DNA from 2 places in the Clostridium sp. RTP31139st1_H3_RTP31139_211217 genome. Region 2 is predicted to be linked to the other one. Evidence: riboswitches for the same ligand, from Rfam matches in the RefSeq annotation. Region 2 holds a riboswitch; the other holds the start of a gene.
The links. A riboswitch is a leader RNA that binds a small molecule or an ion and turns the genes downstream of it on or off. The one in region 2 is predicted to bind glycine.
Positions count from the first base shown of each region.

Region 1 (3,885 bases), on a different contig from region 2:
TGTTGCAATGGCTCCGCTCCATCTAGAATCTGCTTTTATTCCAAATAAATTATTATGGGTAACTGCAAGGTCTGATTGCCCCCATCCTGATTCTAATATGGCTTGAGCTATAGTAATTGATGGTAAAATCCCATACTCCTCATAACTTTTAATAGCGCCATGAGATATTTTATTTAAAAATTCTATCTTATCATCATCCAAATTAACATTAAAATTTACCTCTACTACTTTTTCATTACTTATATCTGAATTTACATCTGCACTATTTTCCTCTTCAATACTATCGTTTATGTTATCATTTCCTGTTTCTTCACTTATATATCTTACATTTGTAACACTTTGAGAAATTTTAATTTTTATTGTACTAAATATAGTTACAATCATCAATGAAGATAAAATAATTATCATAGCAAATTTATAAAGCATAGTTTTCTTATCAGATAAAACATAACTATTTAAACCTCTGTATTTAATATTACTTTTCATCTTAAACTCTCCTATAATTTTAAAATACTCTTTAGTGGCTTCACTTTTCCATCTATATTTTAAAGCTACACCTTTGGATATTTATAAATCATATTTACCTCCTATACTTTATTTTACCTTTTTAAGTATATTTTTATTACTAAAGTAACCATAATTTTAAAAATACATATATAATAAAAAAATCTGTTATAGGCTAAATTTATAATCTAAAACCTATAACAGATTCAACTTTTTCATTATTCTATTTCATAAACTTTCTCTAAAGCATTACTTTGTTCCCTCTTAAATTCTTGAAAAAACTCATTAGTTTCATTTATTACTACATTTCTTAATCCAATTAATCCAACTAAATTAGGTAATGCCATCAATCCATTTACTATATCAGCTATTATAAATACTAAATCTAGTGATAAGAATGGACCTACTGCTACAAAAACAATAAATATTATCTTATAAAATATAATGCCCTTTACACCTGTTAAATATTGAATACATCTTTCTCCATAATAATTCCATCCTATTATAGTAGTAAATGCAAAGAAAATTAATCCTATATTTACTATATACTTTCCTATAACTGCAAATGGTAATCCTTGTTGAAATGCAAATGTAGTCATTTCAGCACCCTCAAGACCACTGTTAAAGCTTCCTGTTAATACAATTGCAAGACCTGTCATAGTACATATTATTATTGTGTCAATAAATGTACCCGTCATTGAAATTAAACCTTGCTTAACTGGTGATTTTGTTTTAGCCGCAGCAGCTGCTATTGGTGCACTACCAAGACCTGCTTCATTTGAAAACACGCCTCTTCCAACACCTCTTTGAATGGCTAAAGCTACAGTAATACCTGCTGTACCACCTAATGCTGCCTTTGGATTAAATGCACTATTTATTATTAACATTATTGCTGAAGGTATTTCTTTTAAATTAAATCCTAATACTAATAATGCACCTAATATATATAATATAGCCATTGATGGTACAATCTTTTCAGCAACATTTGATATTCTTTTTATACCACCTAAAGTTACTAATGCAACTAATACAGTTACTATAATAGCAGTACACCATAAAGGAATATTAAAAGATATTAATGCTGCTTTAGATATAGAATTTACTTGTCCAAATGTACCTATTCCAAGAAGTGCTACCCCTACGCCAAACACAGCAAACATTTTAGCTAAAAATTTATTACCAAGACCTTTTTCTATATAATACATAGGTCCACCTGACATTTGTCCATTTTCATCTACTTCCCTATATTTTATAGCTAAAACTCCTTCTGCATATTTAGTTGCCATTCCAAAAAATGCAGCAATCCACATCCAAAATAAAGCTCCTGGTCCCCCTGCTGCAATAGCCGTTGCTACACCAACGATGTTTCCTGTCCCTATTGTAGCTGATAAAGCAGTACATAATGCCGCAAAACTTGATACATCACCTTTTGCCTCTTCATCACCTTCTTCATTATCTTTAACAAATAAATATTTAAGTGCTAGTGGTAATTTAAATACTTGTATTAACTTTAATTTAAAAGTAAAGTATATTCCTGTTCCTACTAATAATATTAGCAAAGGTGGCCCCCATACTATCCCATCAATACTATTTAATACTTTTTCAACTCCATTTAAAAATTCCATAAAAAAATCCTCCTTAAAATTATAAATTTATAGGAGGAGATTAGAGTTAGTTTTTAGTTAAGAGTTTTTAGTTAGGCGCTAAGGTAAAATTCAGGTAACCTGAATTTTTTAATATAAAGTGAATTTCTAATATTAAGATTAAATTTTTATGCAATCTTAATATTAGAATTCGTTATCTAAATCTTATTCCTTGTTATCCCTAACCTAAAAATTGGTTGTAAATTACTATCCATAAGATAAAACTAATAAACTCAATAATGAGTTTAAACCTTAACTACTAACTATTAACTATTAACTTTTAACTAATCTTAATCCCCTGTCCTTTTACCTGAGAGTTTCAGTTTAACTTTAAATTAAACCTTGCTCCTTCGGTGCTCTTATGAGTCTCTCCAGAGGCTCGTCCAGTAACGGTCCTAATACCTGAAAGATTTACTTCTTCGGTGGATCTAAATCGCTCTCCCATTACCTTCAACCGAACATATTAACTTATAAAGCTTATTATATACATAAATTTCAAATCAATCAATATAAAAATTTTTATTTACTTCCATACAATCTATTTAAAGCACTTATTATAGACTTTATTGAAGCTCTCGTAATATTACTATCAACTCCAACACCAAATGTCTTTTTGTTAGTATCATTTCTACTCATATAAACATATGCTGCTGCTTCAGCTTCAGAACCTGTACTCAATGCATGTTCCTTATAATCAATTATACTAACATCTATTAATTTACTATTAGATAATGCTTTACCTAATGAATCTATTGGTCCATTACCTATACCTTCTATTTCACGTTCTTCTCCTTTATAATTAATAACAGCATTTACTTTCGTTGTTTTCTCTGTATCACTATTGATATCTGATATAGAAATACTTATTAATTTAAAAGGTTCCTGTAAAGATAAATACTGCTCTTTAAATGCATCCATAATTTCGTTTGGCTGAACTTCACCTTTTTTCTCAGAAATTTTTTGTACCACTTCTGCAAATTCCTGTTGCATTGATTTAGGTAATTTAAATCCAAAACAATAATCCATTACAAATGCAACTCCACCTTTACCTGATTGACTATTAATTCTAACTAATGGTTCATATTCTCTTCCAAGATCACTTGGATCAACAGGCAAATATGGTACTTGCCATATTTTTGAGCCTCTTTCTTCATATTTCTTCATCCCTTTATTTATTGCATCTTGATGTGAACCTGAAAATGCAGTAAATACTAAATTTCCTGCATAAGGATGTCTAACCGGTACTGGTATTTTTACACATCTTTCATAAATCTCAATTATATCATTTATATTTTCAAGATTTAACATTGGATTAACTCCATGTGAAAACATATTATATGCAACCGTTAATATATCTACATTACCTGTTCTTTCTCCATTACCAAATAATGTTCCTTCAACTCTATCTGCTCCTGCTAATAAAGCTAACTCAGCATCAGCAACACCTGTACCTCTATCATTATGCGGATGAACACTAACAATAATTCTATCTCTATTCTTAAAATTTTGACACATATATTCTATTTGATCAGCAAATACATTTGGTGTATCCATTTGTACTGTTGATGGTAAATTTATAATAATCTTATTTTCACTAGTTGCACCCCAAGCATCAGCAACTGCATCACAAACTTCTAATGCATATTCTACTTCTGTTCCAGTAAAACTTTCAGGTGAATATTCTAAAAATATTTTCCCCTCAAAATCAGAAGTATATTTTTTTACAAGCTTTGTCCCC
Region 1 is NZ_JBCOAB010000006.1:19,567-23,451, forward strand. It holds gene ABUA17_RS04045 (glycoside hydrolase family 73 protein) at 1-486, opposite strand, end outside; gene ABUA17_RS04050 (alanine/glycine:cation symporter family protein) at 723-2,129, opposite strand; glycine riboswitch at 2,436-2,527, opposite strand; glycine riboswitch at 2,528-2,601, opposite strand; gene leuA (2-isopropylmalate synthase) at 2,667-3,885, opposite strand, start outside.
Region 1: it holds a riboswitch for glycine, as region 2 does, so the genes downstream of both, ABUA17_RS04050 (alanine/glycine:cation symporter family protein) here and ABUA17_RS05765 (trimeric intracellular cation channel family protein) in region 2, are expected to answer to the same signal.

Region 2 (3,885 bases):
TCAGTTGCTACTGAATATTGTGATACCTTTTGAAATGGTGAAACAATTCTTAAACCTTGAGTTAAAATGTTATCTTGAATACCACCTCTTAAATTATATACAACTCCAACATATCCTGGTTTTATTTTATGTGTTGACAGTGTTATTAATACTCCTCCCACTACCATTACTCCAGCAACTACTATTCCACCAACTATTTTATTACCTTTTTTCATTTTTTTCGTCCCCCTGCTCATTAAATATTTTTTCATAATATCTCCTAATAAATTCTCCTATTTTTTCAAAACAGGGTGAAATTATTACCCAAAGTAAAACTAATCCTATTATAATAATTAAAGCTAATACCATTTCCTCCCCCTAAAAATTTAAATATGTATTTTTTATCTTTTTATACATTTCTAAAAATTATTTAAAACATTTTCTATAATTGTATTATATAGTATTAATTAACTTATATCAAATTGTTATTTTTTTATTTTGAGCTCTTATAGACCATATAGTAGCATATTTGATCTTTAAATTAAATTAACACATATTTATACTATATTTACGTTCTATTTCATTTTCTAAGGTTATTTAATAAATATTATACAAAAAAGGTATGAGGATTTTCCTCATACCTTTACTTATTATTTTAATATTAGTCTTTTTATATTCTTTTATAAATTAAACTTTCACTTAACTCTCTAAGAATTCACTTTTTCTGCATACTACTGGTAAATTAATAGTCTTATAATAACTTACCATTCTTATAATTACTATTGCTATTAACGCAATAAATTGTGCTACATCTACTCCAATTAGTGGATAAATAAACCAAAGCAAAGTTACTCCTATAACTCCTGCAACACAATAAATATCATGTTTGAATATTTGTGGTTTTCTATTTGTTATAATATCTCTTAAAACACCACCACCAACTCCAGTTATACTAGCTGCAAATATGAATAACATATAATTATAATTACTACCAATAGCTTTAACTGCTGCAGATACGAAAAATGCTGCTAGTCCAATAGCATCTATAAAAACAAATAAATTCTTGTGCTTTAGCCTTCCTTTTAAAAGTATGGCAAATAAAGTTCCAGCAATAATAAAAGGAATTGTCATATAACTTGTAAAAAATACTGGTATTCCAACATTTGTAACAATATCTCTAAGTACGCCTCCACCCATTGCTGTAATTATTGCAATTATATATATTCCAAAAACGTCAAATTCCTCTTCAATTGCTACTATTGCTCCTGATACGGCAAAAGCAAAAACTCCTATATACTCTAAAATTGTTATGTAGTCCAAAAAAAATCCCCCTCATTTATTTTTACAATAGACTAATTATTAAAATAATTGCGCCTCTGTCTTTTTACCTGAAAGATTCTCCTACTACATTTAAGATTGCTTCGTCGGTGTCTTTTATACATTAGACTTTCCAGAGTTTTCTCAAAATTTGGTCCTTTTGCCTGAGAGTTTGCCGCACTTTCCCCTTCGGCTCTGTAACTGTACAGTATCTCCCAAATTTCTCAACGAAATACCTGTAAATTATAATATATCTATTATCACAGTTCAATATCTAAAATACTTTTAACTCTATTTTCACCTAAAATGTAATTAGCTATATTAAATAATTCCTTATCTTCTGTGATTAAAGTTAAACTTTCATCAGTATAACAAGCACATATTTGTAATAAATCATTTTTTGATAAATTATTATTTTCAAATCTTCCTTTTATTTCGTAATCATATATCATAAAGAACCCACTCAGATAACTATTTTTAACTTCAATACTACAGGGTAAAAGCTTACAAAACCTTTCACTTAAAATTTCTTGCCTTCTATATATCTTTTTCTCTTTAATTGAAAGTTCTTCTAATACTTCTTTTAATATAACAACTTTATTTTTCTCTATCAATTTTCCTAAAAGCATTGAATTATCATTCCAAAGCTTAATAACAATATTAGTATCTAATAAATATTTTCCCATTTTCAATTCTCCTCTTTATTATCTCAATTATTATATAAATTCTTTTTCATTGATTAAAGTTCTATACATTAAAACTAAAAGGTCCTTATCTAATACTATTCTTAATATAACATATAATAAAATATTTTACTTTAATTTATAAATTTACTTTTATTTCACAATATTTATCCTAATAAAATAAGTTGTTAATGTAATTTTTTAAATCCATAAGGAGGATATTATTTTGCCTGAACTATTTACACAACCAATTTTTATAGATAATGAAGGTTTTAAACTTGATGAAGCTGGTTCATTAATTGCTGGGGTTCATATAGATGCAGATAAAGCTTATTCAGAACTTCCTGATTTACTACAAAAATTTATCAATACTCAAAATGAAGAAGTTTGGTCAGAAATCGAAAAGAAAATTGATTATATATATAGTGGTATCTTTATTATGCTAAATTATTTAGATGAAGAAACAAATTTTATGTGTAAACTGCAAGAGGAAGTTAAAAAAAATAAAATTTTACTATTTAAACCCAATATAATGTCTCCTGATTGTATATCTGGTTATAATCACGGTGCAGGTTCAGCCTATTCACTTGCAACAAAATGGCCTATGGTTGCTGCAATTATGCGTTGGTTTCATGATAATGGTAATATAAATTATTCTCAAATGGGATTAATTGAAGGTTGTAATGATTTAATTGCTTCAATATGCAACAAAACCTTTAGTTCACAAATTAATAAGATAATTACTAACGAAGGAATATTAGAAGGCAGAGTTGAAGGTTTAGTTGATGGTGAAATTAAAACTTTTGATGGTGGTTGGGGATTTTATTATGTACGTAAATATTTATCATCACATTGTTCACAAGATGAATCTGATAATCCAATGAATGGATACGAAGAAAGCTGCAACGGCATACTCCTTGCCCCTGGTGAAGCCAAGAATAAACTAATGATTTATGATATTAATACGCTTCAGGAAGTTCCTTCTAGAAAAAGTATTTTTCTTGAAAAATTCTCACTTGCTTTCAAGCTAAGTCAACAAGAAAATCAAGAAAAAGATTTATTTTATAATAAAATGATATATGGCAAAGGCTATTGGCCAAGCTTTAAAACCGTAGAATATTTATATAATATGACATATGTATATGGAGGCCAATCTTTAAAATCAATTTCCCTTTCTTCACCATATGGATGTTTATTTCAATATTGTGATATAGTAAAAAATTCTGGTAATTATACCAAAAATCCCTCAACTGCTCTATCAGATTACTTCAAGGATTTAAATTCTGGAGAAAAACCTTTACCTTTTACCTTCTTTGTCCCTCATGGCTTTGGAAAACTAAACGGAATTAAAGTTCCTAATACCATTGAAACAAATGATCCAAAACTAATATTTACAGCTCATTTTAAAGAAATATGGTAAAAATTTCACTAATAAGTATTTAAACTATCACTATAATTTATTGGAACTGTAAACTAAAAACATACAGCTCCAATAAATTATAAAGTATCTACTATTGCCAACATACTATAAATGAAATTTATGTAAAATTCACTAATATTAACTCTATTATTTATAAAGAATTTCTTATGTAACATTTTGTAATCATAAGTCATAATATGTATAATAAAAATTTATTAAATAGGGGTGAAGTTTTATGTCTAAAAAATGTAGTTTTATTAAAACTCCAGATGATTTAAAAGCAATAAATAAAGGTTTATCTAAAATAACTACTCATGGAACAGAAACTTTAAATTTGTTTTGGAACACAGATATAAAAATATTAGAAAAAATATTACCACCACAACTTAAACCAGCTTCTTCAATGGTAATTGTATATGTATGTCATATTCCCTATATTAGCTTAGGAACCCCTTATTCAGAAGCAGGAATTATTATACCTGTATT
Region 2 is NZ_JBCOAB010000009.1:34,453-38,337, forward strand. It holds gene ABUA17_RS05755 (prohibitin family protein) at 1-215, opposite strand, end outside; gene ABUA17_RS05760 (DUF8570 family protein) at 202-348, opposite strand; gene ABUA17_RS05765 (trimeric intracellular cation channel family protein) at 679-1,299, opposite strand; glycine riboswitch at 1,354-1,435, opposite strand; glycine riboswitch at 1,439-1,524, opposite strand; gene ABUA17_RS05770 (PIN domain-containing protein) at 1,557-1,982, opposite strand; gene ABUA17_RS05775 (hypothetical protein) at 2,206-3,399, shown strand; gene ABUA17_RS05780 (acetoacetate decarboxylase family protein) at 3,635-3,885, shown strand, end outside.